Regions from separate parts of the Pantoea sp. nfd-35 genome, predicted to be linked through region 4. Evidence: predicted binding sites of a transcription regulator. Region 4 holds the regulator's gene; each other region holds the start of a gene.
What was found. Region 4 encodes PurR, which represses purine synthesis genes. Its sites were predicted from a motif close to CANGCAAACGTTTGCNTG; they were not measured.

Region 1 (7,806 bases), 520 kb from region 4:
ATCAGTTAGAGAAAGCGGGCCAGATTCATGAAGAAACCCGCATCATCGGCGTGGGCCGTGCCGAGTGGGATAAAGCCGAATACACCAAAGTGGTGCGTGAGGCGTTAGAAACCTTCATGAAGGAAAAGATCGATGAAGCACTCTGGGACAAGCTCAGCAACCGTCTCGATTTCTGTAACCTTGATGTAAACGATACGTCGCACTTCCCACGCCTGGGTAAGATGCTGGACCAGAAAAGCCGTACCACCATTAACTATTTTGCCATGCCGCCCAGCACCTTCGGTGCGATCTGTCAGGGACTGGGCACGGCAAAGCTGAACGCTAAACCCGCGCGTGTTGTCATGGAAAAACCGCTCGGTACCTCGCTGGAAACCTCAAAAGAAATTAACGACAGCGTGGGTGAGTACTTTGATGAGAGTCAGGTTTTCCGTATTGACCACTATCTGGGCAAAGAAACGGTTCTTAACCTGTTAGCGCTGCGCTTTGCTAATGCCATTTTTGTTAATAACTGGGATAACCGCACGATCGATCACGTGCAGATTACCGTGGCGGAAGAAGTGGGTATTGAAGGACGCTGGGGCTACTTTGATAAAGCGGGCCAGATGCGCGATATGATTCAGAACCATCTGTTACAGGTTCTGACGATGATCGCCATGTCACCGCCTTCCGATCTCAGCGCCGACAGTATTCGTGATGAAAAAGTGAAAGTACTGCGCTCGCTGCGTCCTATCGATCAAACCAACGTCCGCGAGAAAACGGTACGTGGTCAGTACACCTCTGGCTTCGTTCAGGGCAAGAAAGTGCCAGGTTATCTGGAAGAAGAGGGTGCCAATAAGACCAGCGCCACCGAAACCTTTGTGGCTATTCGCGTGGACATCGATAACTGGCGTTGGGCAGGCGTGCCGTTCTACCTGCGTACCGGTAAACGTCTTCCGACCAAATGCTCAGAAGTCGTGGTGTATTTCAAAAACCCGGAGATGAACCTGTTTAAGGATTCCTACTCCCAGTTGCCGCAGAACAAACTCACTATTCGCCTGCAGCCTGATGAAGGCGTGGATATTGAGATCCTGAACAAAGTGCCGGGTCTTGATCATAAACACAAACTGCAAACCACCAAGCTGGATCTGAGCTACTCAGAAACCTTCAATCAGTCTCATCTGGCCGATGCCTATGAGCGCTTATTGCTGGAATCCATGCGCGGTATTCAGGCGCTGTTTGTGCGTCGCGATGAAGTGGAAGCGGCATGGACCTATGTGGATTCCATCATCAATGCCTGGGCAGCCGACGGCGACTCATCCAAGCCTTATCAGGCGGGAACATGGGGGCCAGTGGCCTCTGTGGCAATGATTACGCGTGATGGCCGCTCCTGGAACGAATTTGAATAACCACCCAGCCCGCCGCGAGCGGGCTTTTTTTTGCACCAACTCTCAAAAATGAACTGCCGTTTTAAAAATCTTTCCCGGTCATAGACGGGCAAACGGCGGATCCTGTATGGTAGTAGCGCTGTTAACCGGGCTGACCTGGCGATGTCCTCGCCGTGCTGCTCCCAATGTTATCCATCAGGGGACGTGATGAAAAACTGGAAAACGAGTGCCGAACAGATTCTGAAAACCGGACCGGTCGTGCCGGTGATTGTGGTTAACAAGCTGGAACATGCCGTTCCCATGGCTCAGGCCCTGGTCGCCGGTGGCGTCAAGGTACTGGAGGTCACGTTGCGCACCCCTGTGGCGATGGATGCCCTGCGCGCCATCATTAAAAACGTACCTGACGCCATTGTGGGAGCCGGCACTGTGCTTAACACCCAACAGCTGCAGGAAGTCACGCAGGCGGGTGCCCAGTTCGTCATTAGCCCGGGGATTACCGAGTCTCTGCTTAAGGCTGCCGTTGAAGGCCCGATTCCGCTGATTCCCGGCATTAGCACGGTGTCAGAATTGATGACCGGCATGGACTATGGTTTGCGGGAATTCAAGTTTTTCCCTGCGGAAGCGAACGGTGGAGTAAAAGCGTTGCAGGCCATCGGCGGGCCTTTCCCTCAGGTACGCTTCTGCCCGACTGGCGGTATCTCACCGACAAATTACCGTGACTATCTGGCTCTCAAAAGCGTGCTCTGTATCGGCGGTTCCTGGCTGGTGCCAAACGATGCACTGGAAGCGGGCGACTGGCAGCGAATCACGCAGCTGGCGCGCGACGCTGTCGCTGGCGCGGAGTAATCTCCGGCGGGAAGTCAAACGCGAGCGGTGAGTCACTGACTCACCGCAATGGCACTATCCCTGAACGCTGACAGCCGCCGCGCTGGCAACGGCACGCGCAACGGCTTCTTCAGTTGTATCCGCACTGGCCAGGGCAACACCTAAACGGCGCTGACCGTCGATTTCAGGTTTGCCAAACAGGCGCAGCTGCAAACCTGAACCCAATGCCGCCTCCACATTGACGAACTGCACGTTCTGACTGGTCAACTGCGGCAGGATAACAGCTGACGCGGAAGGACCATACTGGCGAACGGCGCCAATCGGCAGGCCAAGGAACGCACGCACATGAAGCGCGAATTCAGACAGATCTTGTGAAATCAGCGTCACCATACCGGTATCGTGCGGGCGAGGGGAGACTTCGCTGAACACCACTTCGTCGCCGCAGACAAACAGCTCTACGCCAAACAGCCCATAGCCACCCAGCGCTTTCACCACGGTTTCCGCAATGTGCTGCGCACGCTGCAGCGCCAGCTCACTCATTTGCTGAGGTTGCCATGATTCACGGTAATCCCCGTCTTCCTGGCGATGACCAATGGGGGCACAGAAATGAATGCCGTCAACGGCACTGATCGTTAACAGGGTGATTTCAAAATCAAACTTCACCACGCCTTCCACGATAACGCGCCCGGCACCCGCACGGCCGCCTTGCTGCGCATAGTCCCAGGCTTTTTCCAGCTGGCTGGCATCCCGGATAAAGCTCTGACCTTTACCTGAAGAGCTCATCACTGGCTTCACGATGCACGGAAAACCAATTTCGGCGGCGGCAGACACGAAATTATCTTTGCTGTCGGCAAAACGGTAGTGGGAAGTGGGAAGCGCGAGCTCTTCTGCTGCCAGACGGCGAATGCCCTCGCGGTTCATGGTCAGGCGCGCCGCGCGGGCGGTCGGCACGACGTGCTGGCCTTGCTGCTCCAGCTCCAGGAGTTTTTCAGTCGCAATAGCTTCAATTTCGGGTACGACGAAGTGAGGCTTTTCCTGCGCAATCACCGCGGCCAGCGCGTCACCATCCAGCATATTAATCACGTGGCTGCGATGAGCAACATGCATGGCAGGTGCATCAGCGTAGCGGTCAACGGCAATCACTTCCACACCCAGGCGCTGACATTCCAGCGCAACTTCTTTCCCCAGTTCACCGGAGCCCAACAGCATTACGCGCGTTGCACCAGGGCGCAGCGCAGTTCCAAGAGTCGTCATAAATTCCCCTAAAATCGAAGCAGTCAAAATGCGCGCGCAGTATATACGAAAACGTTTGCGTTCTCACCCTTCAGCTTATTTGCCTGGGTTTGCGCTACTTTTCCTGCTCTGACGTTTCCTGACATCTTTTTGGTAATGATGTTGTTTCTGAATGGTAAAGGGAGATGATGATGAATAACTGGCTGCAACAGATTCAATCGGTACTGGCTAAAAAAAGCAGCGAGGGTAAATCCAGCGGAGGATTAAGCGATATGCTGGCGCCGGGGGCTTTAGGCGGGCTGGCAGCCATGCTGGTGGCCAGTAAGTCATCCCGAAAGTTGTTAACGAAATATGGCGGTCAGGCTTTGATTATCGGCGGCGGGGCCGCGGCGGGTGCCGTGCTGTGGAACAAATATAAGCAGCGGGTACGCGAAACGCATCAAAACGATCCCGGCTTTGGTGAGTTGCAAACGCCAGTGGATCAGCGGGCGGAGCGGCTGGTGACCGCGCTGGTTTTTGCTGCTAAAAGCGATGGCCATATTGACGATCGTGAACGCGCGGCGATTAAGCATAATATTCACGAGGCTGGCTATGGTCAGGATGCCGAAAAACTCATCCAGCAGGCCATGCAGCGACCGCTGGACCCCGAGTGGCTCGCGGCGGACGTCAAAAATGAAGAAGAGGCGCTTGAACTCTATTTTCTGAGCTGCGCCGCCATCGATGTGGACCACTTCATGGAGCGCAGCTATCTTTCCGCCCTGGGCGATGCGCTAAAAATCCCGCAGGATGTGCGTGACGGCATTCAGCAGGATATCCTGCAGCAGAAAGCGGGCTAACCGCACAGGGCCAGCGATATGGCCCTGCACAACCTCACATTACCTTCACTTTACTTGGCATCTCTTTACATTAGTGCCACGCTTAGTGTTCATTACATTCAGCGGGACGGATGACATGAAAGCACCGAGCGCAAAAAAAATCCCTTACGAATTATCGCTGCATGGCGAAACGCGCATCGACAATTATTACTGGCTACGTGACGACAGGCGTGAAAACAGCGAGGTGCTGGACTATTTACGCGCTGAGAACAATTACGGCCAGAAAATCATGGGCTCACAACAGCCCTTACAGAATCGCATTCTGCATGAGATTATCGATCGCCTGCCGCCGCAGGACCACTCAGTACCCTATGTGAAAAATGGTTATCGCTATCAAAGCCGGTATGAAAGCGGCAATGAATATGCCGCCTATTACCGACAGCCCGCTGACAGCGATGAGAGCGACCCGTGGACACTGCTGCTGGATGCGAATCAGCGCGCATCACACAGTGATTTTTATACTATGGGCGCACTGCACATCAGCCCGGATAACCGGGTGCTGGCAGTGGCAGAGGACTTCCTTTCCCGGCGGCAGTACGGCATTCGTTTTCGCAATCTGGACAGTGGGAGTTGGTATCCGGAAGTGCTTAACGATGCCTCGTCCAGCTTTGCGTGGGCGAATGATTCACGCACCCTCTATTACGTTCGTAAACATCCGCAAACCCTGTTGCCTTATCAGCTATGGCGGCATGAGTTGGGTACGCCCCAGCACGACGATCGGCTCGTGTACGAAGAAAAAGACGATACCTATCACCTCAGCATTCATAAAACCACGTCGAAACAGTTCATCCTGATCGTGCTATACAGCACCAGCAGCAGCGAGATTCAGCTGATCGATGCGGATTTCCCGGACGCCCTTCCGCAGGTTTTTTTGCCCCGGCGGCGCGATCATGAATACAGTCTTGATCATTATGATCACACGTTCTTCATCCGCTCGAATCGCGAGGGTAAAAATTTCGGACTCTACCGTAGCCATTATCTGGATGAAGCGCGCTGGCAAACCGTGATCCCCGCGCGCGACCATATCGTAATGGAGGATTTCCAGCTTTTTCGTGACTGGCTGGTGGTAGAGGAGCGCCAGCGTGGGCTGACCAGCCTGCGGCAAATCAACTGGGAGACGGGAGAAACCAGCGGCATTGCGTTTGACGATCCCACTTACGTTACCTGGCTGGCTTACAATCCTACGCCGCGCACCAGTAAGCTGCGCTATGGCTATTCGTCCATGACCACGCCCGCCACGCTGTTTGAACTGGATATGGATACGGGGGAACGTCGCATCTTAAAACAAAGTGCGGTCAAAGACTTCAATCCGGATGAGTACAAAAGCGAGCACCATTGGATCACCGTTTCTGACGGCACAGAAGTGCCGGTCTCGCTGGTGTACCACCGCACCCATTTTCAGAAAGGGCAGAACCCCATGCTGGTGTATGGCTATGGCGCCTATGGCAGTAGCATGGACGCTGACTTTAGCGTCAGTCGGCTCAGCCTGCTGGACCGCGGGTTCATCTATGCGCTGGTGCATGTGCGAGGCGGCGGGGAGATGGGGCAGCAGTGGTATGACGGCGGCCGCCTGCTCAATAAGATGAACAGCTTCACCGATTTTATCGACGTGACAAACGGGCTCGTGGCGCGTGGATTCGGGCACCCAGACCGGCTCTATGCGATGGGAGGAAGTGCAGGGGGATTGCTGATGGGCGCAGTCATGAATCTGGCGCCCACGCGCTATCACGGTGTGGTTGCGCAGGTGCCTTTTGTTGATGTGCTCACCACGATGCTTGATGAGTCTATTCCACTGACGACCGGGGAATATGACGAGTGGGGCAATCCGAATGACGCAGAGTACTATCGCTATATCCGGCAATACAGCCCATATGACAACGTTGCGGCGAAAACCTGCCCCCACCTGCTGGTGACAACCGGCCTGCATGATTCACAGGTGCAATACTGGGAACCGGCAAAATGGGTGGCTAAGATGCGTGAATATAAAACCGATGATAACCTGCTGCTGCTCTGCACCGATATGGACTCGGGGCACGGCGGTAAGTCTGGGCGCTACAAGGCCTATGAAGGCGTTGCCCTGGAGCTCACCTTCATCATCGCCCTTGCTCAGGGCAGTTTGCCTCCGGCCGCGCTTACGGAAGCTGACTAAGGCACTTGCGCAGCGCCTGCCGTAACGGTGGGCGCAAATCTTTCACGTTATCCAACATCCATTTCAGGTAACCCGGATCTTTTCGGGCCACCACGGCCAGCGCCTGACCACGATATTTACCAAACGGCAGCACATCATCACGCTGCGCGGCAGGCTGCGAGCGCAGACTCATTTCGTCCGCACGCCAGCCGGACAGATCCATAATTCGAATGAGCAGCGCGGCCGTCACGTAGCAGTCGTACAGCGCCCGGTGAGCATGCAAATCCGCTGGCGGCGTCACATCCAGCTTGAGGCTGTGCCGAAGCGCCTGATTACCGTATTTAATGCCGGGCCATAGCTGACGAGCCAGCGTCATGGTACAGATCCACTCGCCGTGCATTTCCGGCAACATCCGACGGTCAAAGCTGGCGTTGTGGGCCACGTAAAAGGGACTGCCGTGGTAGCGCAGGATGGCCTCTTCAATCGGCGGTTTGCCCATCACCATGGCTTCAGTAATGCGGTGCACGGCCATGGCCTGACGACTGATGGGGCGATCGGGTGAGACAAGATCGCTCATTGGATTGACGATTTGGCCGTCGATCACATCTACCGATGCAACCTCAACCACGCCGCCCTGCAGTCCGCAGGTTTCCGTATCGATAACGCGTAGCATCATTATTTCTGTTTAGGCTCGTAGGGCAGGCGTGACAGGTTGAGAGAGGCCTGGCGGTAATGCATTAAACGCTGACGAAACCAGTCCCGCAGGGCTTCAGGTTGTTCGTTGGCGACCATTTCTGCCACGACAGGCATGTTGTAGCGCTCTTTAAAAGCAACGCCTGCTGCAGCCAGATCGACATTGACTTTGTCTTTCTCTTCCTGCGACAGCAAGGCAAGGTTGTGACTCATGATATTCTCCCGATAAGCGTGACCAAAAGTAATGTTTTCCTCCTCCTGGCGCAAGGGACAGGATAGCATTGCTGGCCTCGACAGTTAAATTTCAGCGGCGTATTCTTGCGCCACGTTCGTGGCCTTTGCCGCCGTTAACAGGATGAAGAGATGAAAAAAACCGCGATTTCACGTGGGGTGCTGGCTCTGATCGCCACCGGCACAATGGTGTTTAGTCAGCTTGCACTGGCGCACGCCCACTTAGCGTCGTCGGTGCCGGCAGCCAACGCGGCGGTAACGCCTGCGCCGCAACACATTACGCTGAGCTTCACCGAAGACGTTGAAGCCGCATTCAGTGGCGTTGACGTCATGAATGCACAGCATAAAGCCGTGGGTGAAAAGGCCCGGCTGGATGGCAAGCAGCACGACCGCCTGCGGGTTGATTTTGCCCAGCCGCTGGCGCAGGGTGCTTATCAGGTAAACTGGCACGTGCTGT
Region 2 (7,806 bases), 1.1 Mb from region 4:
TTTTTATGTCATTGTCTGAGGTAAACCAACATGTCTGACGGCTGGAATATTGCGCTACTGGGCGCAACAGGCGCAGTAGGGAACGCTGTACTGGAACTACTGGCTCAACGCCAGTTCCCGGTTGGTGAATTGTATTTGCTGGCGAGCGACAACGGTGCCGGTGAAATCAAACGTTTTGAAGGACGTTCTGTGCGCGTTGAAGACGCGGCCGGGTTTGACTGGTCACAGGCGCAGCTGGCCTTTTTTGTTGCCGGTCGCGATGCATCAGAACGCTATGCCGAAGAGGCGGCGGGCGCGGGCTGTCTGGTGATCGACAGCAGCGAGCTGTTTGCCCTGTCACCGGACGTGCCGCTGGTGGTGCCGGATGTGAATCCACAGGTGCTGGCCGATTACCGTAATCGCAACATCATCAGCGTGGCGGATAATCTGGTGAGTCAACTGCTGACGGCAATCAAACCGCTGGTGGATGCGGCAGGTTTGGGCCGTTTACAGGTCACCAATCTGATCTCTGTCTCCACCCACGGCAAAGTGGCCGTGGATGCGCTGGCCGGTGAGAGTGCGCGTCTGCTGAACGGCGTGCCCGCTGACGAGCACCATTTTGGCCGCCAGCTGGCCTTTAACCTTCTGCCGCAGCTGGCAGATAGCGAAGGCAGCGTAGAAAGCGAGCGCCGCCTGGTCGATCAGGTACGCAAAGTCCTGCAGGACGAGGGTTTGCCCGTGGCGGTCAGCAGCATTCAGGCGCCGGTATTTTATGGCAATGCGCAGATCGTACATATTGAAAACCTGCGCCCGCTGTCGGCGGAAGAGGCAAGGGCAGAGCTGGCGCTGGCTGCGGATATTCATCTGAGCGAAGAGGATGCGGTGCCGACGCCGGTTACCGATGCCTCGGGCAGCGATGAACTGAGCATTGGCTGTGTGCGTAACGACTACGGCATTCCTGAGCTGTTGCAGTTCTGGTCGGTGGCCGACAACGTCCGTTTCGGCGGTGCGCTCATGGCGGTGAAGACCGCTGAGAAGCTGGTTCAGGAGTACATGTACTGATGTCAGAAGGTCAGACACAAAAACTGGCACTGGGCATCGAGTACGACGGCAGCCGCTACTATGGCTGGCAACGACAGCAGGAAGTGCGCAGCGTGCAGGAAAAGCTGGAACGGGCGCTGTCGAAAGTGGCCGACCATCCGGTCAGCGTGTTCTGTGCCGGCCGCACCGATGCCGGCGTACACGGCACCGGCCAGGTGGTGCATTTTGAAACCGTTGCGCAGCGCGCCGATGCCGCCTGGACGCTGGGCGTGAACGCCAATCTGCCAGACGATATCGCTGTACGTTGGGTCAAGGCGGTGCCGGACGACTTTCACGCGCGTTTTAGCGCAACCGCCAGGCGTTATCGCTATTTGATCTACAATCAGCGGCTCCGTCCGGCGATTCTGGGTAATGGCGTGACGCATTTTTACTATCCTCTGGATGTAGAAAAGATGCAGCGCGCCGGACAGTGCCTGCTGGGCGAGAATGATTTTACCTCTTTCCGCGCCGTGCAGTGTCAGTCGCGAACGCCGTGGCGCAACGTGATGCACCTGAACGTCACGCGCCACGGGCCTTATGTGATTGTCGATATTAAAGCCAATGCGTTTGTGCACCATATGGTGCGCAATATTGTCGGTAGTCTGATGGAAATTGGCTGCGGCAATCAGTCAGAATCCTGGATGGCGGAACTGCTGGCGGCTAAAGATCGCACGCTGGCGGCGGCAACGGCGAAAGCCGAAGGGCTTTATCTGGTGGCGGTGGATTATCCCGTGCATTTTGCTTTACCTCAGCCGGCGATGGGGCCATTGTTCCTCGCGGATTAATTAACCTTACGTACAAGGGATCGTTATGGAGTTTATCCATTTTGTGGTCGATTTTATTCTGCACATTGATGTGCATCTGGCCGAATTAGTCGCGCAGTATGGCATCTGGATCTACGCCATCCTGTTTCTGATTTTGTTCTGCGAAACGGGCTTAGTCGTCACGCCGTTTTTGCCGGGTGATTCACTGCTGTTCGTGGCAGGGGCGCTGGCCGCGTTGCCGGGTAACGATCTCAACGTGCATCTCATGGTGGCGCTGCTAGTCATCGCCGCTATTCTGGGGGACGCCGTGAACTACACCATCGGCAAACTCTTTGGCGAACGGCTGTTCAGCAACCCGAACTCGAAAATTTTCCGCCGCAGCTATCTGGATAAAACCCATGCCTTTTATGCCCGGCACGGTGGGAAAACCATTATTCTGGCGCGCTTCGTGCCCATCGTGCGGACCTTTGCGCCTTTCGTCGCCGGAATGGGGCACATGTCCTACCGCCACTTCGCCCTGTTTAACGTCGCGGGCGCGCTGGCCTGGGTGCTGCTGTTTTCCTATGCGGGTTATCTGTTTGGCGATTTGCCCGTGGTACAGGAAAACCTTAAGCTGCTTATCCTCGGGATTATCGTGGTGTCGATTCTGCCAGGTGTGATTGAAATCTGGCGCCATCGCCGCCAGGCTAAGCAGTAAAATTATCCCTGAGTAGCCGCGTTGCTCAGGGGTAAGACCAGATTTTTATCCACAGTCTTAATTGGTTGTGGTTTAATGAGCGACATTTACCGTCTGCTGAAGCGGTTTTCAGCAGTATCAAGACGACTGGACCAGGTCAGTTTTAAACAGAAAGGTCATCAATGAGCTGGATTGAACGCATTCTTAATAAAAGCAACATTACGCCCACAAGTCGCGCCAGTATTCCGGAAGGGGTGTGGACGAAATGCGACAGCTGTGGCCAGGTACTTTATCGTGCCGAGCTGGAGCGTAATCTTGAGGTCTGCCCTAAGTGCGACCACCACATGCGCATGCATGCCCGTGAGCGCCTGGCGAGCCTGCTCGATCAGGGCACGCTGGTTGAGCTGGGCAGCGAGCTGGAACCCAAGGATCTGTTGAAGTTCCGGGATTCCAAAAAGTATAAAGATCGTCTGGTTGCTGCACAGAAAGCCACGAATGAGAAAGATGCGCTGATCGTGATGAAAGGTCAGCTGCACGGTATGCCGGTTGTGGCGGCCGCCTTTGAATTCGCCTTTATGGGCGGCTCAATGGGATCGGTGGTTGGCGCACGCTTCGTCCGGGCTGTTGAGCAGGCGCTGGAAGATAACTGCCCGCTGATCTGCTTCTCCGCCAGTGGCGGTGCGCGTATGCAGGAAGCGTTAATGTCGCTGATGCAGATGGCCAAAACCAGTGCCGCGCTGGCGAAAATGCAGGAACGCGGTCTGCCGTATATTTCGGTTTTGACCGACCCGACCATGGGCGGCGTGTCTGCCAGCTTTGCGATGCTGGGCGATCTGAATATTGCCGAACCTAAAGCCCTGATCGGCTTTGCGGGTCCACGTGTGATTGAGCAGACCGTTCGTGAAAAACTGCCGCCGGGCTTCCAGCGGAGTGAGTTTTTAATCGAGAAAGGGGCGATTGATATGATCATTCGTCGTCCGGAAATGCGCTATAAACTGGCGAGTCTGCTGGCAAAAATGATGAATCTGCCCGCACCGCTGCACGACGGTGAAGCGTTCGCACCTGCGACGAGCCATCCGGAGAGCAACGAGGCCTGACAGGAGACAGAAGGTGCGCAGGTCGCGCCTTCCACCAATGCACCGTATACCTTGCGGCTTTCATCGGGTATAAATTTGCAAAACGGGACATATGGACAATCTTCACCTTCCTCAAGCCACGTCGCCTTTGGCCACGTGGCTTTATTATCTTGAGCACCTCCACTCTCAGGCGATAGAACTGGGCCTGGATCGTATTCGCCAGGTGGCGCAAGGTCTGGACCTGCTCAAGCCTGCACCCTTCGTTTTTACCGTTGCGGGCACCAATGGCAAAGGGACCACCTGTCGCACCCTGGAAACCTTACTGATGGCAGCCGGCTATCGGGTAGGGGTTTACAGCTCGCCGCACCTTGTGCGCTACACCGAGCGCGTTCGGATTCAGGGGCAGGAACTCAGTGAAGCCCAACACAGCGCCAGTTTTGCCGACATTGAGGCCGGACGAGGTACGGTTTCTCTGACCTACTTTGAATTTGGCACGCTGTCGGCGCTTAACCTGTTTAAGCAGGCGGGGCTGGATGTCGTCATTCTGGAAGTCGGGTTGGGCGGTCGGCTGGACGCGACCAATATTGTCGATGCGGATGTCGCGGTGATTACCAGTATCGCGCTGGATCATACCGACTGGCTTGGCCCGGATCGTGACAGTATTGGCCGGGAAAAAGCCGGTGTCTTCCGCCAGGCGAAACCCGCCGTGGTCGGTGAACCTGATATGCCTGCCACAATTGCTCAGGTTGCCCGTGAAAAAGATGCGCGGTTAATGCAGCACGGGCGCGACTGGCACTATCATCAGCAGGCAGAGAGCTGGTCGCTGCGCGATGCGCAAGGCGAGCTGCATGATTTACCGCTGCCTCAGGTGCCGTTGCCTAATGCGGCTACCGCACTGGTGGCGCTGCGCGCCTCCGGGCTGAACGTGAGCGACACAATCATTCGTGCGCATCTGCCGCTGGCGATTTTACCGGGGCGCTTTCAGACCATCAGCGAATCCCCACGGGTGATTCTGGACGTTGCCCACAATCCGCATGCGGCGACCTATCTGGCCTCGCGACTGGCTGCATTGCCGCAAAGCGGACGCGTCCATGCGGTCGTGGGGATGCTGCACGATAAAGACATTGCCGGCACCCTGGCGGCCCTGGCACCTCAGGTGGACTGCTGGTATTGCGCACCCTTGGCCGGTCCGCGCGGTGCCAGCGCGGAGCAGCTCATGGCGCACGTAACGCCCGCTCAGGCATTTGCGGATGTTGAACAGGCCTGGCACCAGGCGCGCCAGCAGGCAGAAGCGCAGGATATTATTCTGGTCTGCGGCTCTTTCCTGACGGTGGCGCAGGTTATGGAATCGATTGAAACGGAGAAAGGACGTGGCGAGTAAGTTTCAAAACCGTTTAGTCGGTACCGTTATTCTGGTGGCCGTCGGCGTGATCGTATTGCCGGGGCTGCTGGATGGTAAGAAAAAACATTATAAAGAAGAATTTGCCGCGATCCCGCTGGTGCCCAAACCCGATGACCAGCAGGACAGCGAAATGGTGCCGCCGGTGACGCAGTCGCTGCCTGCGCATCCGCCAGCAGGCGCAGGCAGTGCGGTCAGCCATTCTGATACGGATGATGATGCCGCCGCTGAGGGCAGTAGTCAGCCCGAGCAAAGTAGCGAACCGAGCGTGGTCTCACCGCCACCGGTCCATTCGTCTCCGGCCACGACAGCGCCGAAAGCCAGGCCGGTTGAGCCAACCCGACCCAAACAGGTTGAGCAGGCTAAACCGAAGTCGGTCGAGCAGACGCAGAGCAAACCGGTAGAAAAAACCAAACCGGTTGAGCAGGCTAAGCCTGTTGAAAAAACCAAACCGGCCGAGCAGTCGCAGCCTGCGGAAAAAACCGCGCCTGCGGAGCAGCCCAAAGAAACGCAGCCTGCCGGTCAGGCTTACGTTGTTCAGTTAGGCGCACTCAAGAACGCCAGCAAGGTTAACGAGATTGTGGCGAAACTGCGCCTGTCGGGTTACCGGGCCTATACCGTGCCGTCTACGCCCGTGCAGGGGCAAATCACCCGCATTTATGTGGGGCCGGATGCGTCAAAAGCGAAGATGCAGGCGGCCGTCGGCGAGCTGAAGAACGTTTCAGGCTTGAGCGGCGTGGTTAAGTCTTACAGCGCCCGCTAAAGCGCCGATTGGCGCTGCCGATAGAAATAACAGGCAGCGCCAATCGGGATGAGAACGGCAGTGCCTGACCCGGCTTAACGCTAAATTTCTGACAACTTTTCAGCCTGTTAGCGGGGTGAAAATGACACAGGCGAAGACGGATTTTTTCATCGCCTTTTTTATGGATGCAGAACCTGAAAACCCCTACGCAAACGTTTTCTTTTTCTGTTAGAATGCGCCCCGAACTGGAAGCAGGGGTGCAATGGCACTGGCGCTGGAAGAGTTCATGATCTGGATTGATTACGTCATTATTGCGGTAGTTGGTTTTTCGGCTTTGGTCAGCCTGGTCCGAGGGTTTGTCCGCGAAGCCTTATCTCTTGTTACCTGGGGATGCGCGTTTTTTGTCGCCAGTCATTACTATGCCTACCTTGCAGTCTGGTTCACAGGTTTTGACGACGAACTGGTTCGTAACGGAATCGCGATTGCGGTGCTGTTCATCGCGACCCTGATTGTGGGCGCAATAGTGAACTACGTTATCGGCTCGCTGGTTGAGAAAACTGGCCTGTCGGGAACCGATCGGGTATTAGGCGTTTGTTTCGGGGCATTGCGTGGTGTGCTCATCGTGGCCGCTCTGCTGTTCTTCCTGGATACATTCACGGGCTTTTCAAAGAGCCCGGACTGGCAGCAGTCTCAACTTATTCCCGAGTTCAGTTCTATAATCAGGTGGTTTTTTGACTACCTGAAAAGCACGTCGAGTTTTTTGCCCCGGTGAGACCACCGGGCGTACGGCTTAATGAGGAAATGACAACATGTGCGGTATTGTCGGTATCACCGGTTTCATGCCGGTCAACCAGTCGATCTATGACGCGTTAACGGTGCTCCAGCACCGTGGGCAGGATGCCGCAGGCATTTGTACCATCGATGCGCTGAACTGCTTCCGCCTGCGTAAGGCTAATGGGCTGGTCAGCGATGTTTTCGAAGCGCGTCATATGCAACGTTTACAAGGCAACATGGGGATTGGTCACGCACGCTATCCTACCGCGGGCAGCTCCAGCGCTTCTGAAGCCCAGCCATTCTACGTTAACTCGCCGTACGGTATTTCCCTTGCCCATAACGGTAACCTGACCAATGCCCACGAGCTGCGTAAGCAGCTGTTCGAAAAAGGCCGTCGTCACGTTAATACCACCTCCGATTCTGAAATCCTGTTGAATATCTTTGCGCAGGAACTGGATCGTTTTCAGCACTATCCGCTGGAAGCCGATAACGTGTTTGCCGCCATCGCTGCCGTCCACCAGCAGGTGCGTGGCGCCTATGCCGTGGTGGCGATGATCATCGGTCACGGCATGGTCGCCTTCCGCGATCCTAACGGCATTCGGCCACTGGTGCTGGGCAAACGCGTCATTGCCGATGGCCGTACCGAGTACATGGTCGCCTCCGAAAGCGTGGCGCTGGATACCCTGGGTTTTGAATTTATCCGTGACGTGGCACCGGGTGAAGCGGTTTACATCACTGAGCAGGGGCAGCTTTCAACCCGTCAGTGTGCCGAAAACCCAAAAAACAATCCTTGCCTGTTCGAATACGTCTATTTTGCGCGTCCGGACTCCTTCCTGGATAAGATTTCGGTCTACAGCGCCCGCGTGCGCATGGGCACCAAGCTGGGTCAAAAGATCGCCCGCGAGTGGGAAGATCTGGATATCGACGTGGTGATTCCCATTCCGGAAACCTCGATGGATACCGCGCTGGAAATCGCCCGCATCCTTGATAAGCCTTACCGTCAGGGATTTGTGAAAAACCGCTACGTGGGCCGCACCTTTATCATGCCGGGACAGCAACTGCGCCGCAGCGCCGTTCGCCGCAAGCTCAACGCTAACCGCGCTGAGTTTCGCGATAAGAACGTGCTGCTGATTGATGACTCAATTGTTCGTGGCACCACCTCCGAGCAGATTATCGAGATGGCGCGAGAGGCGGGCGCGAAAAAGGTCTATCTTGCGTCTGCCGCGCCGGAAGTGCGCTTTCCTAACGTCTACGGCATTGATATGCCCAGCGCGACCGAGCTGATTGCCCACGGCCGTGAAGTGGAAGAGATTCGC
Region 3 (7,806 bases), 2.2 Mb from region 4:
CATGGCTTTAAGCGTAGCGGGCTTGTTACCGTAGGCAGAAGAGCAGCTTACCGTGTTACTTTCCAGTTTGCCGATACCGCGAAAATAGGGATGGAGAGTGCTATTAATCCGCAGCGTATTTTCTATCTTTTCACAGGGTTGGTACTCATACTGGCGCAGCCAGGCGATCATGCTCCAGGCGTTATCGCTGATTTTTTCTGCCTGAGACAGTAAGGTCGCGGCCGTATCAATTTGCTGTTCTTTTACTGTTTTTCTGGCATCAATTATCGTGAACAACAACCCCAGGAGCAGCGGCAATAGTCCTGCGAGGACAATGAGCGATTTGGCATGCTCATGTTTTCTTTTTATTAGCGGCACCGTAAAAACCTCTGAATCGTGATCGTGTTTTGAGAGGTGCTAAGGGTTAATGCAGCATAGCACGCCAGTTCACGCCGCTGGTGAACGGTCGGAAATCCCTTATTCTCCGATATGGTCAATTATCGACCTGGCAGGCAATTAATTGACAAAAAATTCATGCTATTAGTGAATGCTCACACATTAGTTTGATGGCGGCTGTAAACCGGTCGTGGAAAAGGTGAGCTTGGGGGCGTCCTGAAAAGGGTGCCGCAGCGAAGCCGTGGGAGGAGTAATCCAAAACACGGCAGCCAGAAGGGAGAGAAATGAGAACCCTCTTGTTACCTGGAAAGCGCGGCTGACCAACTGATGACGCGCCATAAATATGAGTACAGCAACCTGTCTAAACTACCCTTTGCCCCGACAGCATAACGACGTCGGGGCAACAACGTTTAGTCCTGGAAATAGATCTGCTTCAGGGCAACTTCGACGCCGCGCAGTTCTGCAAGCCCTTTAAGGCGGCCAATGGCGGAATAGCCTGGGTTGGTGCGCTTACGCAAGTCATCCAGCATCTGGTGACCATGATCGGGGCGCATCGGGATGGCTCGCTGTTCGCCCGCCCTACGGCGACGCTGCTCCTCGGCCAGGATCACTTTGATGACGCCAACCATATCCACATCGCCTGTCAGATGGGCCGCCTCGTGGAAGCTGTTGGGGTTCGTTTCTCGCTTTGTTGCCCGCAGGTGCACAAAGTTAATGCGGTCGGCATAGGTTTCTGCCATCTCGATAAGGGCATTATCCTCACGTACGCCGTAGGAACCGGTACAGAAACAGAATCCGTTATGCAGGCTGTCTACCGTTTCTTTCAGCCACTGCATGTCCTCTTGCGTGGAGATAATGCGCGGCAAACCAAGAATTGGACGGGGAGGATCATCAGGATGGACGGCCAGCTTAATGCCGACTTCTTCCGCCACCGGCACGATGGCGCGCAGAAAGGTGGCCATATGCTCGCGCAGCCTGGCTTTATCAATACCGTCGTATTGCGCCAGCTGTGCCTGAAATTGTTCGAGCGTATAACCCTCTTCTGCACCGGGTAAGCCTGCGATGATGTTGCGCACCAGCGTTGCTTTCTCTTCCTCGGTCATGGCGGCGAAACGCGTTGCGGCGGCCTGTTGTTCGGCGGCGCTGTAATCTTTTTCCGCGCCGGGGCGTTGTAACAGATGCAGTTCAAACGCGGCAAAGGCATCGGCATCAAAGCGCAGCGCTTTAGCGCCGTCCGGCAGTTCCCAGGCCAGATCGGTACGCGTCCAGTCAAGAACCGGCATAAAGTTATAGCATACGGTATCAATCCCGCAGGCTGCCAGGTTGCGAATTGACTGCTGATAATTGGCGATGTAGTGCTGATAATCGCCGCGTTGGGTCTTAATCGTTTCGTGCACAGGAATGCTTTCAACGACTGACCAGGTAAGACCTTTTTCCGCCAGCAGCGCCTGACGCGCTTTGATTTCGGCTACAGGCCACACTTCTCCGTTAGGGATGTGATGAAGTGCTGTGACAATTCCTGTTGCACCTGCCTGGCGGGCATCGTCAAGTGACACAGGATCGTTCGGGCCGTACCAGCGCCATGTATGTTCCATTATTGCTCCTTGTTGGACGTGTGGCCCAGTGGTCAGGCCGCTGGACCAAGAGTAAGATAGCGCGTAAATTAAGGCCGTGATCCGGATCGCAGCAATATAAATACGTATCATCTGATGCCCGAAAGGCGGCCTGCAACAGGAGAGAGTTATGGGGTTAGCGGTACTGAAAACTGAGCGGCTTTATCGGCAAATTGCTAATGCCATCATTGCGGGCATTCATGGCGGCGATTTCGTGCCGGGCGGGGCGCTGCCGCCCGAACGGGAACTGGCCCGACAACTGGGCGTCAGTCGTTCATCGGTGCGTGAAGCCCTGATAGCGCTGGAGATGAGGGGTTACGTCAGCATCCACACCGGTACGGGGGTTTTTGTCGCTCAGACCTTACCGCAACCTTCAGCAGGCAAAGAAACCGAGAACTTCAGCCTGCAGGATCTGCTACAGGCGCGCGAAGCCTATGAGAGCATGCTGGCGGGCATGGCGGCGCGAAACGGCAGTGAGGCCCAGCGTCAGCAGCTGCTGTCCCTTAGCGCAGCGCTCCAGGCATTTAATGAAAACGACGCGGCTTTCATCGAGCAGGATAAAGGCTTTCATCTGCTGATTAGCGAGATGAGCGGCAATGATCTGTTGCGGGAAATGATGGAAAATCTGTGGAACAAACGCGACAGCGCCCATTTCCGCCGGCTGGAACGTCATTATGCCGACAATACCTTTGCAGATGAAATGAACGCGGACCATCAGCGCATCGCCGAGGCAATTGCGTCCGGTGATGAGCAGGCTGCACAGGCGGCGATGAGAGATCATCTGCAGCATGTGCAGCAGCGTTTACTTGGTTAACAGCCGCGAAGGCTTGGGGCGGCCGGTTCCCAGCATAATGGCCAGACGGCTCCCGCCCGGGGTAGTTTCCATTAAAATTTTAGTGATGCTGGTCAGAGGAACGGACAGCAGCATGCCGACCGGGCCCAGCAGCCAGCCCCAAAATATCAATGACAGAAACACCACCAATGTTGATAAGCCCAGACCGCGCCCCATGATGCGTGGCTCAAGCATATTGCCGAAAACCATGTGAATGGCAGTAAACAGCGCCGCCACCATTGCCGCGTCAAACACGCTGTTGAGCAGCAGCGCCTGCAGGAAAGGAGGAATACCGGCAATAATCGGCCCGATATTGGGAATAAAGTTAAGGATAAAGGCCACCACGCCCCACAGTAACGCAAATTTCACGTCCAGCAGGTAGAGCGTCAGCCAGACCGCGATGCCGGTGATCAGGCTGATTAGCGTCTTCAATGCCAGGTAATGCGTCACCCCTTTTAAGGCCTTGTGTAAACCGGCGATACGAATTTTGGGGTTCACAAACGAGTTACGCATTTTATAAGGCAGATGGTGCACCTCAAACAGCATAAAGACCACGGTGAGGATCAGTAACACGGTATTGGTCATCGCGCCTGAAAAGCCACTCAGCGCCACACTGGCCAGATTCATAACGGTATTGGGGTCGAAGCGCTGAACCAGGGCATCGGTTGAGATATTGAGATGGATGCTGGCTGCCAGATGCTGAACCACCGCCATTTTCTTTTCCATAATGGTGCGCAGTTGAGGATAGAGGTCGGAAAACTCACTCATCGAGCTTGCCAGTATGGCTCCCAGCAGCAGAATCACGATAAAAATCACCGTAATCACCAGGGTAATCGCCAACCCCCGCCGCAGCCCGCGCCGCATCAGTATCGTGACTAACGGATTCAGTACGATGGCAAAAAAGGCCGCCAGAAGTAACGGGACCAGAATGTCGGAGGCCGCTCTTATCCCGGCAAGGATAATCACCAGCATCGCGAGTTTGATTAAGATATTTTGTCCAATTTTTTCCTGCTGTAACGCGTTCATTCTGTATCTCTACGCATAAATAACTGATGAAAGTGTAGTTGAAGGAAAAGTAACGGTCTGATTTGTTAAGGGAAACGGTAAATCAGGCGAGTTTTTTACCTGATAAATGGCGGAATAAGCCGGATTTCCTGCTGTGTTGCCGTCTGGGTGTTAAAGGATTCTGGGGCGGATCCAGCGAGAAAGCTGTCGGAGACATCAAGGACAGGGGGCCTGAGCGCACAGGCGGTCACCCGCAACGACTGCGTCGCGGGTGAATGTGGCAGGATTACAATGACTGTGCGGATTCTCCCTCTTCTACTTCTTCACGTGCCGGCTTGTCTGCGCCAGGAATGAGAAGATTCAGGACAATGGCGACCAGGCCGCCGGTGGTGGCCGCGGAGCCAAACAGATTCTCAAACATGGGCGGCAGATGGGAAAGCGAAGCGGGAACGGATTCGATTCCCAGCCCGAAACTAAACGCCAGACCGACAATCAGTATTTCCCTGCGCGTTAGCGGAGCCTGGCTTAGGATGCGAATCCCCGCCGTGACGACGCAGCCGAACATCACCATTGTGGCTCCCCCCAGCACCGGTGTGGGAATCTGACGCAGCGCTTCGCTGAAAGGTGGAAACAGCCCCAGCAGGATAAGAATGACGCCGACGTAACGGCCGACAAAACGACTCGCCACGCCCGTCATCTGGATCACGCCGTTATTTTGCGCAAAGGTGGTGTTGGGAAAGGCGCTCAGCATCGCCGCAATCATGCAGCTCAGTCCGTCTGCCAGAATGCCGCCCTTGAGACGGGCGCTAAAGGTCTTGTCGGTAATAGATTTACCGGAAATCAGGCTGTTAGCAGTAAGATCGCCCACCGCCTCGATGATGCAAACCAGAGAGACCAGCACCACCGGAATGAAAAGCGTACTGTTGAAGTGAAAGCCAAACGGAAACAGAGAGGGTAAACGAAAGACGCTCTCGCCCAGATCGTGAACCTGAAATTTGCCACTCAGTGCAGCGGCAATACAGCCTGCTGCAATGCCGGCCACGACCGATGAAAGGCGTAGCCAGCGGTTACCGGAGCAGCTCAGCACAACGATGACGCCAAGCGTTAACGCACCCAGCGCCAGGTTACTGAGGCTGGCAAAATCCTGGGCTTTCTCACCGCCGCACCAGTTAATCACACTGACTTTGATCAGGCTGATACCAATCAGCGCAATCACGCTCCCCGTCACCACCGGCGTAAAGACCCGCTTTAAGGTATCGATGAAGCGGCTGACGATGACCGGCACCAGCGCCGCGACAAAGTTGACGCCAAACAGCATCGCCATGATGTCTTCTGGACTGCCGCCCTGTGCTTTGACCCACAGGCCGCCGGAGATGGCCACACCAAGAAAGGCAAAACTGGTGCCCTGCATGCATATCATGCCGGCACCTATGCCCCATACCCGGTTTGACTGCAGAAACGTCCCGATGCCGGAGGCAAGGAGCGACATGCTGATCAAATAAGGCAGCCACGCATCCAGACCCAGCGCCGTGCCGATCAGCAACGGGGGCGTAATAATGCCAACCAGGCCCGCCAGCACATGCTGTAAAGCGCTGAAGAAAGCCTGGAGTGGTGGGATTCGCTGGTCCAGTCCGTACAGTAAGCCGCTGTTTTTTGGGTCAGACATGATTATCTCTTTCGGGTGCAGGGAGGTCCGACGATATTGCATAAAGCAGGCCAGGTTTTGCGTTGTGTCGAGGGATCTCATAAATAATGCTAATAATCATACAGATAGACCGTTACTCTGCGATGCAGGAAAGGCGGTAAGCTGTGAAACACATGATTCCTGATTTGCAATCAGGAAATTATTGGTTCAGAAAATGGCCGTGGTTGAGGGATTTTGCACCACTGTCGTGCACCAGTTTGGCTTAAGGGCGTTGCGCCAGCAGAGTGAACCTTGTCAAAGGCAGGCTGAGGGCAAGAGGTGCGTAAAAAGAAATATTCATTTCACTATGCGATTTAATGAAACTTAAAAGGAAGGCGGTGTTTTGTCTCTCCCTGCTTATTTTGACGCCTGACCGGGAAGGGACGACCGCATCAGTGCAGGCTTCACGCTGGCGCTTGTCGTCACAGCATACAGGCACTAACTTCCCCCCAGACAAGTCATGTACAGCCATTGCTGGCGAGCCGTTCAGAGCGACATGCAAAAATGCGATCTGCCCCGCTAAAAAGTAATTTTTCAAAAATATTTATTTGAAAAATTTATTCCATTGTAATAGCTTCTCAGCATGCTTTTGGCTTTTCCTGCCCAGCCAGCATGCCACTTCTTGTGCTTTGCCTGCTGGAACCGTACATACCAAAGAGGCAACATCATGACTATCGTAGGAAATTTTATTGGCGGTAAAACCACGTTCAGTGCCAGCAACGAAACCATTCCTGTGTTCGATCCGGCAACCGGCAAGGTGATCCGTGAACTTACCCAATGCAGCGCAGACGAAGTGGCCCAGGCAATCGACGTGGCGCATGCAGCCTTTCCTGCCTGGTCCAAAACCGCCCCGCTGCGCCGCGCACGCGTGATGTTCAACTTTAAAGCCTTAATGGAACAGCATCGTGATGAGCTGGCGGCGCTGATCGTGTCCGAGCACGGCAAAGTCTGGTCTGATGCGTTGGGTGAACTGACGCGCGGGATTGAGGTGATTGAGTTCGCCTGCGGCATTCCTCACCTGCTTAAGGGGGAGAACTCGCCTAACGTGGGCGGCGGCGTAGACAGCTACTCGCTCATGCAGCCGGTCGGCGTGGTTGCAGGGATTACCCCCTTCAATTTCCCCGCCATGGTGCCACTGTGGATGTTCCCTATTGCCCTGGCCTGCGGCAACACCTTTGTACTTAAACCCCCGGCGCTGGATCCGTCTGCCGCCGTGCGCATGGCGGAGTTACTGAAAGAAGCGGGCCTGCCGGATGGCGTTTTCAACGTGGTACACAGTTCGAATGAGAATGCAGAACAGCTTTACAAAGATCCCCGAATTGCGGCCGTTAGCTTTGTGGGTTCGTCGGGTGTGGCTGAGCACATTTACAAAACGGCCAGCGCGCACGGCAAACGCGTGCAGGCATTTGGCGCGGCCAAAAACCACGCTATCGTCATGCCTGATGCTGACCTGGACGCCACGGTCAATGCCATCATGGGGGGCGCATTTGGCTCGGCGGGTGAACGCTGCATGGCGTTGCCTGTCGTGGTCGCAGTAGGCGATGACACCGCCGATAAACTGATTTCGCGCCTGACGCCGCTGATTAAAGCATTACGCGTCGGGCCGGGCATGAGTAAGGGCAGTGACGAGAATGAAATGGGGCCTGTCGTTTCGGCCGCCCATCAGAAGAAAGTGCTGGGTTATATCGACATCGGCGAGCAGGAAGGGGCAACGCTGGTTGTGGATGGTCGTCACCAGAAGGTTGCAGGCTATGAGGACGGCTACTATGTCGGTGGAACGTTATTCGATCACGTAACCCCAGAGATGGTGATCTGGCGTGAAGAAATCTTTGGCCCGGTGCTGAGCATCATGCGCGCGCCGGATTACGACAGTGCGCTGAAACTGGTTAACAGTCACGAATTCGGCAACGGCAGCGCCATTTTTACCAGTAATGGTCACACGGCGCGTGAATTTGTCCAAAACGTCGAAGCCGGAATGGTCGGCGTCAACGTGCCCGTGCCGGTGCCAATGGCATTCCACAGTTTTGGTGGCTGGAAGCGCTCGGTGTTTGGCGCACTGAATGTCCACGGTCCGGACGGCGTACGTTTTTATACGCGCATGAAAACAGCGACCGTCCGTTGGCCGAGCGGCCAGCAAACGGTTTCTGAATTCAGTATGCCGACGTTGGGTTGAGTGGGCGCTGAGTGACAGCGTATTGACGATAAAGGGCGATGGATTAGGAGACGGCGGATGTCATTACTCTCAAAGGTAAAACAACCCGATGAGCAGGGGCGCATACAGCAGGTAACGCCAGACA
Region 4 (7,806 bases):
GCCACCACGGCAAACAGGGTCACTTCAAAAAACAGCGCCAGCGCGACCGGCAAACCCAACCCTGTGAGACGTTGCAGGATAACGCGTGAAGGCGCTGACCAGCGGCTCTCTACGCGAATGTCTCGCATACTGCGCATCCGTCGTACCCAAAAACGCATGCAGAAGAACATGGCCCAGTACACCGAGGCCGTCGCCACGCCACAGCCTACGCCGCCCAGCGCCGGCATGCCGAAATGGCCGTAGATAAAAATGTAGTTCAGCGGGATATTCAGCATCAGCCCAAGAAAACCCAGCACCATCGCGGGCTTGGTTTTGGATAGCCCCTCGCACTGGTTACGCATAACCTGAAAAAACAGGTAGCCTGGCGCGCCAAACAGCAGGGCATGCAGATAGCCCTCGGCCTTTTCTGCCAGCAGCGGATCGATATCATGCATCGAGCGGATAACATACCCGGCATTCCACAGCACCAGCATGATGAGCAGAGAAAGGAAAAACGCCAGCCAAAAGCCCTGACGAAGTTGTTCAGCGATTCGCTCACGGCGACCTGAACCATTAAGTTGCGCAATGGTGGGCGTCAATGCCAGTAAAACACCATGACCAAACAGGATGGCGGGAAGCCAAATGGACGTGCCAACAGCAACGGCGGCCATATCCGTGGCGCTGACGGCGCCGGCCATAATGGTATCTACAAATCCCATCGCGGTTTGCGCCACCTGAGCCAGGATAACGGGGATCGCGAGGGCCAGCAATTGACGCGCTTCTGTTAAATACTTCTGCACGTAAACACCTGACTTATCTGATTAATAAAGAAATGAGGACTGCTTCAGACGAAGCAGGGCTTAGTGTAACTGGCGCGACCGATTTCTCCAATCTTTGTCACGCAATGCGTTTTGGACTTGTGCCGCCTGTCTCTCAGGCTGTTGAAACCTAACACTTAAGCATGGCTGTGTTAAACTGGCACAAATTTCGTAGAGGCAAAGACTATGTTTACCGGTATTGTGCAGGGCACCGCAGAAATCGTGTCCATTGAAGATAAAGGTCTGTTTCGCACCCATGTGGCCAGGCTTCCTGCTGACCTGTTGCCGGGTTTAGCGCTGGGCGCATCGGTTGCCCATAACGGTTGCTGCCTGACCGTCACCGAAATCAACGGCGATCTGGTGAGTTTTGACCTGATCAAAGAAACTCTGCGCGTGACCAATCTTGGTGATCTCAAGCAGGGCGATGTGGTGAATATCGAGCGGGCGGCAAAATTCAGCGATGAAATTGGCGGTCACCTGATGTCCGGCCACATCATGACCACGGCTGAAATCTGCAAAATTGTCCGCTCTGAAAACAACCGCGAAGTCTGGTTTAAAATTCAGGATCCTTTGCAGATGAAATATATCCTGCACAAAGGATTTGTGGGCATCGACGGTATCAGCCTGACCGTAGGCGACGTGACCAAAACAAAATTCTGCGTTTATCTTATCCCCGAGACGCTGGAGCGAACCACTCTCGGCGCCAAAACCTTCGGCGACAGAGTTAACATCGAAATCGATCCCCATACTCAGGCTATTGTGGACACGGTGGAGCGCGTCCTCGCCCAGCGTGAAGATGCCGCGCTCAAGGCACTCGCAGAGCAGGCCGATCAGCCCGAAACGGATCGGGATTAACAGCGGTAAATAGCGGTAAATAACGCCAGCCGTGACCAAAGCGTTGCCCACAGGCCAGCAGGTTGCCGTGTCGCCCGCCGTCTTCCGGGACGACTGACGGCTGTGCAGTGTCAACTGCCCGGGCGAAAACGCCCGGCGTGAATGTGCTGCTGCCCTGGACTGCGGTTTAAGATCGCCATTTTCCCGTCTGCGAAGGTGGGAGCTGACAGATAACGCGGCAACCTGGCTTACCGGCTGCCGTCCGCGTTCGGTCCGGACAATATCGACCTTGCCACGGCGCATAAACGGGCGCAATCATCGCGCCACCCGCAATCCACCCTCAACGCCACGGCTGAAGACAACCTGCCAGAGCTGAATCTCACGGGCGCGAAACGCACCGGCGCAGGCGTTCAGGTAGTAGGAGAACATGCGTCGGAAACGTTCTTCGTAACGTCCGGCCAGGTCAGGCCAGGCTCGCTGGAAACGCTCATGCCAGGCCATCAGCGTGGTGTCGTAGTCAGCGCCGAAGTTGTGCCAGTCTTCCATAATGAAATGCGGTTCGCTGACGTCGGCAATATGGCGTAAAGAAGGCAGGCAGCCATTCGGGAAAATATACTTGCCGATCCACGGATCGACGTGCATATCCGTTTTGAGCGCGCCAATGGTATGCAGCAGAAAAATTCCGTCTGGCTTGAGGTTGCGATTGACCGTGGCAAAGTAGGTTGGGTAGTTTTTCGGCCCCACGTGTTCGAACATCCCCACCGAGACGATGCGGTCAAACTGCTGATTCAGATCGCGATAATCCTGAAGCAGGATAGTGACATCCAGCCCTTCGCAGCGTTGCTGCGCCAGCTTTTGTTGTTCTGCAGAGATCGTCACGCCTTGTACGCTGACGCCATAGTTTCTTGCTGCATAAGCCGCCAGACCGCCCCAGCCACAGCCAATATCCAGCAAGGTCATACCGGGTTTCAGTTGCAGCTTGCGACAGATCATGTCCAGTTTGGCTTCCTGTGCCGCCTCAAGCGTCGTGGCGTCTTTCCAGTAGCCACAGGAGTATTGCATGTAAGGATCGAGCATCAGGGTAAAAAGGTCATTACCCAGATCATAGTGCGCTTTGCCGACTTGCCAGGCCCGTTTTTTCGACTGCAGGTTAACCAGGCGGGCCAGCGCAATGCGCACGATATCCTGCACGTGATGAGGAAGCTGCTCATCAAGCTTATGTTTCAACGCCCGATGAAAAAACATATCCAGCCTTTCGCACTCCCACCAGCCGTCCATATAACTTTCGCCCAGCCCCAGGGAGCCCTTTTGCAGGACGCGTTTAAAAAAATCGGGATGTTTAACCTGAATGTCCCATGGGCGGGAACCGTTGATTTCGATGTCTGCTTTTTGCAATAACTCATGAACGATACGGTACCAATGGTTTCGTTCGATATTCACTTCTGCTACACATGTTGAACTCATAGCCACTCCATCACCAGAACTGTCAGAACCTGAGAAAGAGCAGGAGCCGTTTCTCAGGATTATGAGAAAAGTCACAGATGACGCCTTGCGCCAGACAACCTTAAGCGTACAGAGAAAGGGTGCAATGCAGGGGCCAGCAGAGTGCATTTGCCCACAAAGACACCTTCACAGCGATGAGGCTGCGTCAAACATTGTTATTATGATGGTACGGCGAATCAGGGCCCGGCACAGGAGGCGCTGGCGGGCCCGTCACGTGTTGATCACTCAGACGACAAAAGTCGTTGCCTCAGTGATTATCCTGGCAGGGATGTGCCGTTGAGGCAATATCAGTTTGTGCGCCGGTGCGGCGCTGCATCTGATAGCCTGCCAGCGCCAGTACAATCGTCACCGCCATGATGAGCGTTGTGGTGAACAGCGCCTGGGTCAGGCCCGCCGATACGGCCAGGCTGGCGACAAAGCACAGGCCCAGCTGCAGCGTGTTCTGAAGGGCGGCGGCTCTGCCGGTCGCATGGGGGAAGGGCAGAAGTGCACTGGATACGACGATGGGATAAATCGCCCCGTTCGCCAGCGCCATGCCGCAAAACGGCACCAGCAAAGCGGTGAGTGAAACCGAGCCTGACAGGGCGACGGCAAACAGGGCCAGTACGCTAAGGCTATAGACGATGAGCAGCCATGGCAGCAACTGCGCCCCTTTGAAACGGTTAAGGAGCGCACGGCAGCCAAAACCGCCGACTAAGAAAGCAATGGTCTGCGGAATATAGCTTAAGCCGATATCAGCAGGCGACAGGCCAATCGCTGCCAGAATAAACGGTGATCCGGTCAGCCAGGCAAAAAAGCTGGCCGAGCAGGCAGAATACATCAGGACGTTACCGCTGTAGACGCGTGAACGCAGCAGCGTCATAAAACCGGGCTGTGACGGGGCCGGGCGGCGCGCTGTTTGTACCGATGGCAGGCGCAGCGTAATCAGGATCAGGGCCGCGGCAATCGCGGTCAGAACGACAAAAATTGAGCGCCAGTGAAAATGGCTAATCAGCCAGGCACCCAGCAGCGGGGCAAGCGCAGGAGACAGCGCGACCAGCGGCATAATAGTGGCAAAGACTTTATTCGCGCGCGACTGAGGATAGCGATCGACCACCAGGGCCTGCCAGCTCACGGCAGCCGCGCACACGCCGATGGCCTGAATGAAGCGCAGCACCAGCATCAGTACCACGTCGTCCACCCACAGCATCCCCGCACAACCCAGCGCAAACAGGCTCAGTCCTGCCAGCAATACCGGTTTGCGGCCAATACGATCTGACAGCGGTCCCCATACCAGCTGACCACAGGCAAAACCCGCCAGGAACAGGCTCATACTGGCGCTGATCATCCCGGCGGAGGTGTTAAAACTTTGCTGCATGGCCCCGAAGGCGGGCAGGTACATATCGGTGGCCAGAAAGCCCAGCATACTGAGCACGGCAAGATAGGGAATGAATCCTTTAGAAGCTGACATCTGATTCTCATTTTTTTGCAGGATAAACGCGGGGCAGTGTAAAAGCTGTACTTCATACTGTGAAACGGTAAAATTTGCCTGTTGCTGTTAAAAAATTTAAAGGCAGGATATGTGGTCTGAATATGCGCTTGAAGTGGTTGATGCGGTCGCGCGTGGCGGCAGTTTCAGTGCCGCGGCCCAGGAGTTACACCGTGTGCCTTCTGCCATAAGCTATACCGTTCGCCAGCTTGAAACCTGGCTGGCGGTACCGCTGTTTGAACGGCAGCACCGGGAGGTTGTTTTGACACCTGCGGGCGAACATTTTGTGCGAGAAGGCCGCAGCGTCATCAAAAAAATGGATGCCACGCGCCGTCAGTGCCAGCAACTGGCCAACGGCTGGCGAGGGCAAATCGCGATTGCGGTGGACTGCATTGTGAAACCGCACCGAACCCGTCAGTTCGTCAGGGATTTCTATCGCCACTTTCCGGATATGGAGCTTCACATCAGTTATGAAGTGTTTAACGGCGTATGGGATGCGCTGGCTGACGGAAGAGTCGAGGTCGCAATAGGCGCGACTCAGGCGATTCCGGTGGGCGGGCGGTTTGCTTTCCGCGATATGGGAACCCTGAACTGGCGCTGCATCGTCGCGCGGGAACATCCGTTAACCCAGGTCGCCCGGCTGGATGATGAGGCGTTGCGCAACTGGCCTTCGCTGGTGCTGGAAGACACCTCGCGCGCGTTACCGCGCCGTATGACCTGGGCTCTGGATAATCAACGCCGACTGGTGGTGCCTGAATGGCAGACCGGGCTGGACTGCGTCCGGGCCGGGCTGTGCGTCGCAATGGTGCCGGGGCACTTAGCCCGCCCGCTACTGGACAGCGGCGAAGTGACTGAACTTAACTTGCCCCAGCCTTTTCCAGAAAGTCCCTGCTGCGTCAGTTGGGCGGAAGATCGCGCATCACCGGCATTGGGCTGGTTGCTCAATTACCTGGGTGATGCGCAAACGCTCAATCAGGAGTGGTTGAGCGAGGATTAGCGACGGTAGTCGCGATAGGGACCGTAGCCTACAGAGCGTCGCTCAATCAGTGTCGGATGCACTTCGATGGTTTGCGACTCTTCACGCTTGCTGGTAATGCGGTCCAGCAGCATCTCCAGAGCCTTCTCCCCCAGTTGCGCTTTTGGCTGGTGCACGGTAGTCAGTGCAGGCGTGAAATAGCGTGCGTTGCGCACATTATCGTAGCCAATCACCGAAATATCCTGCGGGACGCGCAGGCCCATTTCATCGGCGGCACAGATAGCGCCCATGGCCATAATATCGCCACCGCAGAACACCGCGCTTGGGCGCTGCTTCTGCGACAGAATTTGCTGCATAGCCTGATACCCGGATTCAGGCTCGAAATCGCCCTGCACAATCCACTCTGAACGCGGCTGAATACCGGCTTCTTCCAGCGCCTTGAGGAAACCGGCATGACGGCCACCACCGGTGTTACGTTCCATTTGCCCTGGAATGGCGCCAATATCGCGATGCCCGCGTTCGATGAGGTAGCGGCCGGCCAGATAACCGCCCTGAAACGCATTATCCAGCACCGTGTCAGTAAAATCGGCACGGGATTCGCCCCAGTCCATGACCACCATGGGAATATTGCGGTTGGCTTCCAGCATTTGCAGCAAATCATCCGGGTACTCAGAACACATGACCAGCAGCCCATCGACGCGCTTCTGCGCCATCATCGAGAGGTAGGCACGCTGTTTTTGCAGGTCGTTATGCGCGTTGCCTAAAATCAGGGTGTAGCCTTTATCAAAGCAGTGATTCTCCACGGCTTCAATAATTTCAGCGAAATAGGGCGCCTCGCTGGAGGTGGCCAAAAGGCCCAGCGTTTTGGTGTGATTCACCTTCAGGCTGCGTGCTACGGCGCTGGGTGAATAATGTAATTCCCGAATCGCTTCCCAGACCGCTTCGCGGGTATCTTCTGCGACAAAGCGCGTCTTATTGATGACGTGAGAAACGGTTGTGGTAGAGACGCCTGCACGTTTCGCCACATCTTTAATTGTTGCCATGAAAATCGAACTCCCGGGCTTATCTAACCTGTTGATAAGCATGTTGTTAAACGTTTGCGTCAGCGGACGGTTATTTCTGCAAAAAAATCGTTTTTCTGACCGGTTATGGGGCATCGGGGCAGGAAATAACGGTTGAAAAGGGTGCTGACGCAACCGATGTTGCGCGCTGTTGCGCAACAAAGAGGGGATTCTAACAAGGCTGCGCGGATAAAACGAGATTTTTACCCACGCGTGTGGGAAAATGCTTAACCCCTACTAAAATTGTGCCTAAGGAGTTGTGATGAGTACCGATCTGAAACTGTCATTGATGACCACGGCGGCTGCACTGTTGATGATTATTGCGTTCAGCTTTACCGCCATTCTGAACTAATAAAAAAGCCGGGAAGGTTTCCCTGTCCCGGCTGCGTTCCGTCGGTATGACGGAGGAGTGACGTTTAGCGAACGGTTTTTGGCGTCATGACGCGACGCGCACCAATATAGTGGCGCTGCCAGTAATCTTCGCTTAACGCACTGATTTGAATGTCCTTTCCGGTACGCGGTGACTGAATAAATTTACCGTTACCCAGGTAAACACCCACGTGGTCGGCCGTGCCACGTCCGTTGATGCGGAAAAACACCAGATCGCCTTTCTCCAGCGCTTCCCGATTCACCGGCGCGGCATCCCGCAGGTGATACATTTCATTTGCAGTACGCGGAATTTTAAATTTCACCACATCTTTGTAGGCGTACCACACCAGGCCGCTGCAGTCGAAACCGGTATGCGGCGATTTTCCGCCCCACTGGTAGCGCTTGCCCAGCTGTCCCATCAGTTTTGCCATCGCCGTTTCACGTGCTTTTTGATAGCGCTGACGGTGTGCGTTGCTCATTTTGATGGTGCCGGTATCCTTGCTGTCCGCTTTCGCCACCTTCACCGCGCGTTGATGACCATAGCGTTTCTTGCTGGTGGCGTTGGCGGCCACTTTTTTGGTGAGCTTCTTGTGTGAATCAGTCGCTTTGGTCAGGGTTTTGTGAGAGGCAACCGCGTGAGAGGGATTTTTACTGGTTTTAAGCGTTTTGCTGGATTTCTGCTCTGCGGAGGAACGGCTTTTTTTCGCCGACGCTTTAACCGTGCGTCGCTTGCGCCGCTCATCTTCGCGCGCACTTTTTTTCTCTACCTTATGCAAGCTGGCCTTAACCGGCGCCTGC

Region 1: a site for PurR is predicted at 3,488-3,505, ahead of purT (formate-dependent phosphoribosylglycinamide formyltransferase). Genes of this name have one in related genera too.
Region 2: a site for PurR is predicted at 5,922-5,939, ahead of cvpA (colicin V production protein). Genes of this name have one in related genera too.
Region 3: a site for PurR is predicted at 5,538-5,555, ahead of P9J57_RS01515 (nucleobase:cation symporter-2 family protein). Genes of this name have one in related genera too.

Annotation. Positions count from the first base shown of each region.
Region 1 covers NZ_CP122403.1:1,965,657-1,973,462, forward strand. Annotated here, with positions in the region: gene zwf (glucose-6-phosphate dehydrogenase) at 1-1,385, shown strand, start outside; gene P9J57_RS09165 (bifunctional 4-hydroxy-2-oxoglutarate aldolase/2-dehydro-3-deoxy-phosphogluconate aldolase) at 1,572-2,210, shown strand; gene purT (formate-dependent phosphoribosylglycinamide formyltransferase) at 2,265-3,443, opposite strand; gene P9J57_RS09175 (tellurite resistance TerB family protein) at 3,614-4,258, shown strand; gene P9J57_RS09180 (prolyl oligopeptidase family serine peptidase) at 4,374-6,446, shown strand; gene exoX (exodeoxyribonuclease X) at 6,430-7,101, opposite strand; gene P9J57_RS09190 (DNA polymerase III subunit theta) at 7,101-7,331, opposite strand; gene copC (copper homeostasis periplasmic binding protein CopC) at 7,482-7,806, shown strand, end outside.
Region 2 covers NZ_CP122403.1:1,403,347-1,411,152, forward strand. Annotated here, with positions in the region: gene P9J57_RS06710 (aspartate-semialdehyde dehydrogenase) at 31-1,041, shown strand; gene truA (tRNA pseudouridine(38-40) synthase TruA) at 1,041-1,844, shown strand; gene P9J57_RS06720 (DedA family protein) at 1,870-2,520, shown strand; gene accD (acetyl-CoA carboxylase, carboxyltransferase subunit beta) at 2,682-3,596, shown strand; gene folC (bifunctional tetrahydrofolate synthase/dihydrofolate synthase) at 3,688-4,956, shown strand; gene dedD (cell division protein DedD) at 4,946-5,737, shown strand; gene cvpA (colicin V production protein) at 6,003-6,488, shown strand; gene purF (amidophosphoribosyltransferase) at 6,526-7,806, shown strand, end outside.
Region 3 covers NZ_CP122403.1:324,555-332,360, forward strand. Annotated here, with positions in the region: gene P9J57_RS01495 (EAL domain-containing protein) at 1-357, opposite strand, end outside; gene uxuA (mannonate dehydratase) at 786-1,970, opposite strand; gene P9J57_RS01505 (FadR/GntR family transcriptional regulator) at 2,119-2,802, shown strand; gene P9J57_RS01510 (AI-2E family transporter) at 2,791-3,846, opposite strand; gene P9J57_RS01515 (nucleobase:cation symporter-2 family protein) at 4,112-5,491, opposite strand; gene P9J57_RS01520 (CoA-acylating methylmalonate-semialdehyde dehydrogenase) at 6,177-7,682, shown strand; gene iolB (5-deoxy-glucuronate isomerase) at 7,740-7,806, shown strand, end outside.
Region 4 covers NZ_CP122403.1:2,489,008-2,496,813, reverse strand. Annotated here, with positions in the region: gene P9J57_RS11610 (MATE family efflux transporter) at 1-779, opposite strand, end outside; gene P9J57_RS11605 (riboflavin synthase) at 984-1,652, shown strand; gene cfa (cyclopropane fatty acyl phospholipid synthase) at 1,947-3,095, opposite strand; gene punC (purine nucleoside transporter PunC) at 3,382-4,584, opposite strand; gene punR (DNA-binding transcriptional activator PunR) at 4,694-5,599, shown strand; gene purR (HTH-type transcriptional repressor PurR) at 5,596-6,621, opposite strand; gene cydH (cytochrome bd-I oxidase subunit CydH) at 6,902-6,991, shown strand; gene P9J57_RS11575 (C40 family peptidase) at 7,056-7,806, opposite strand, start outside.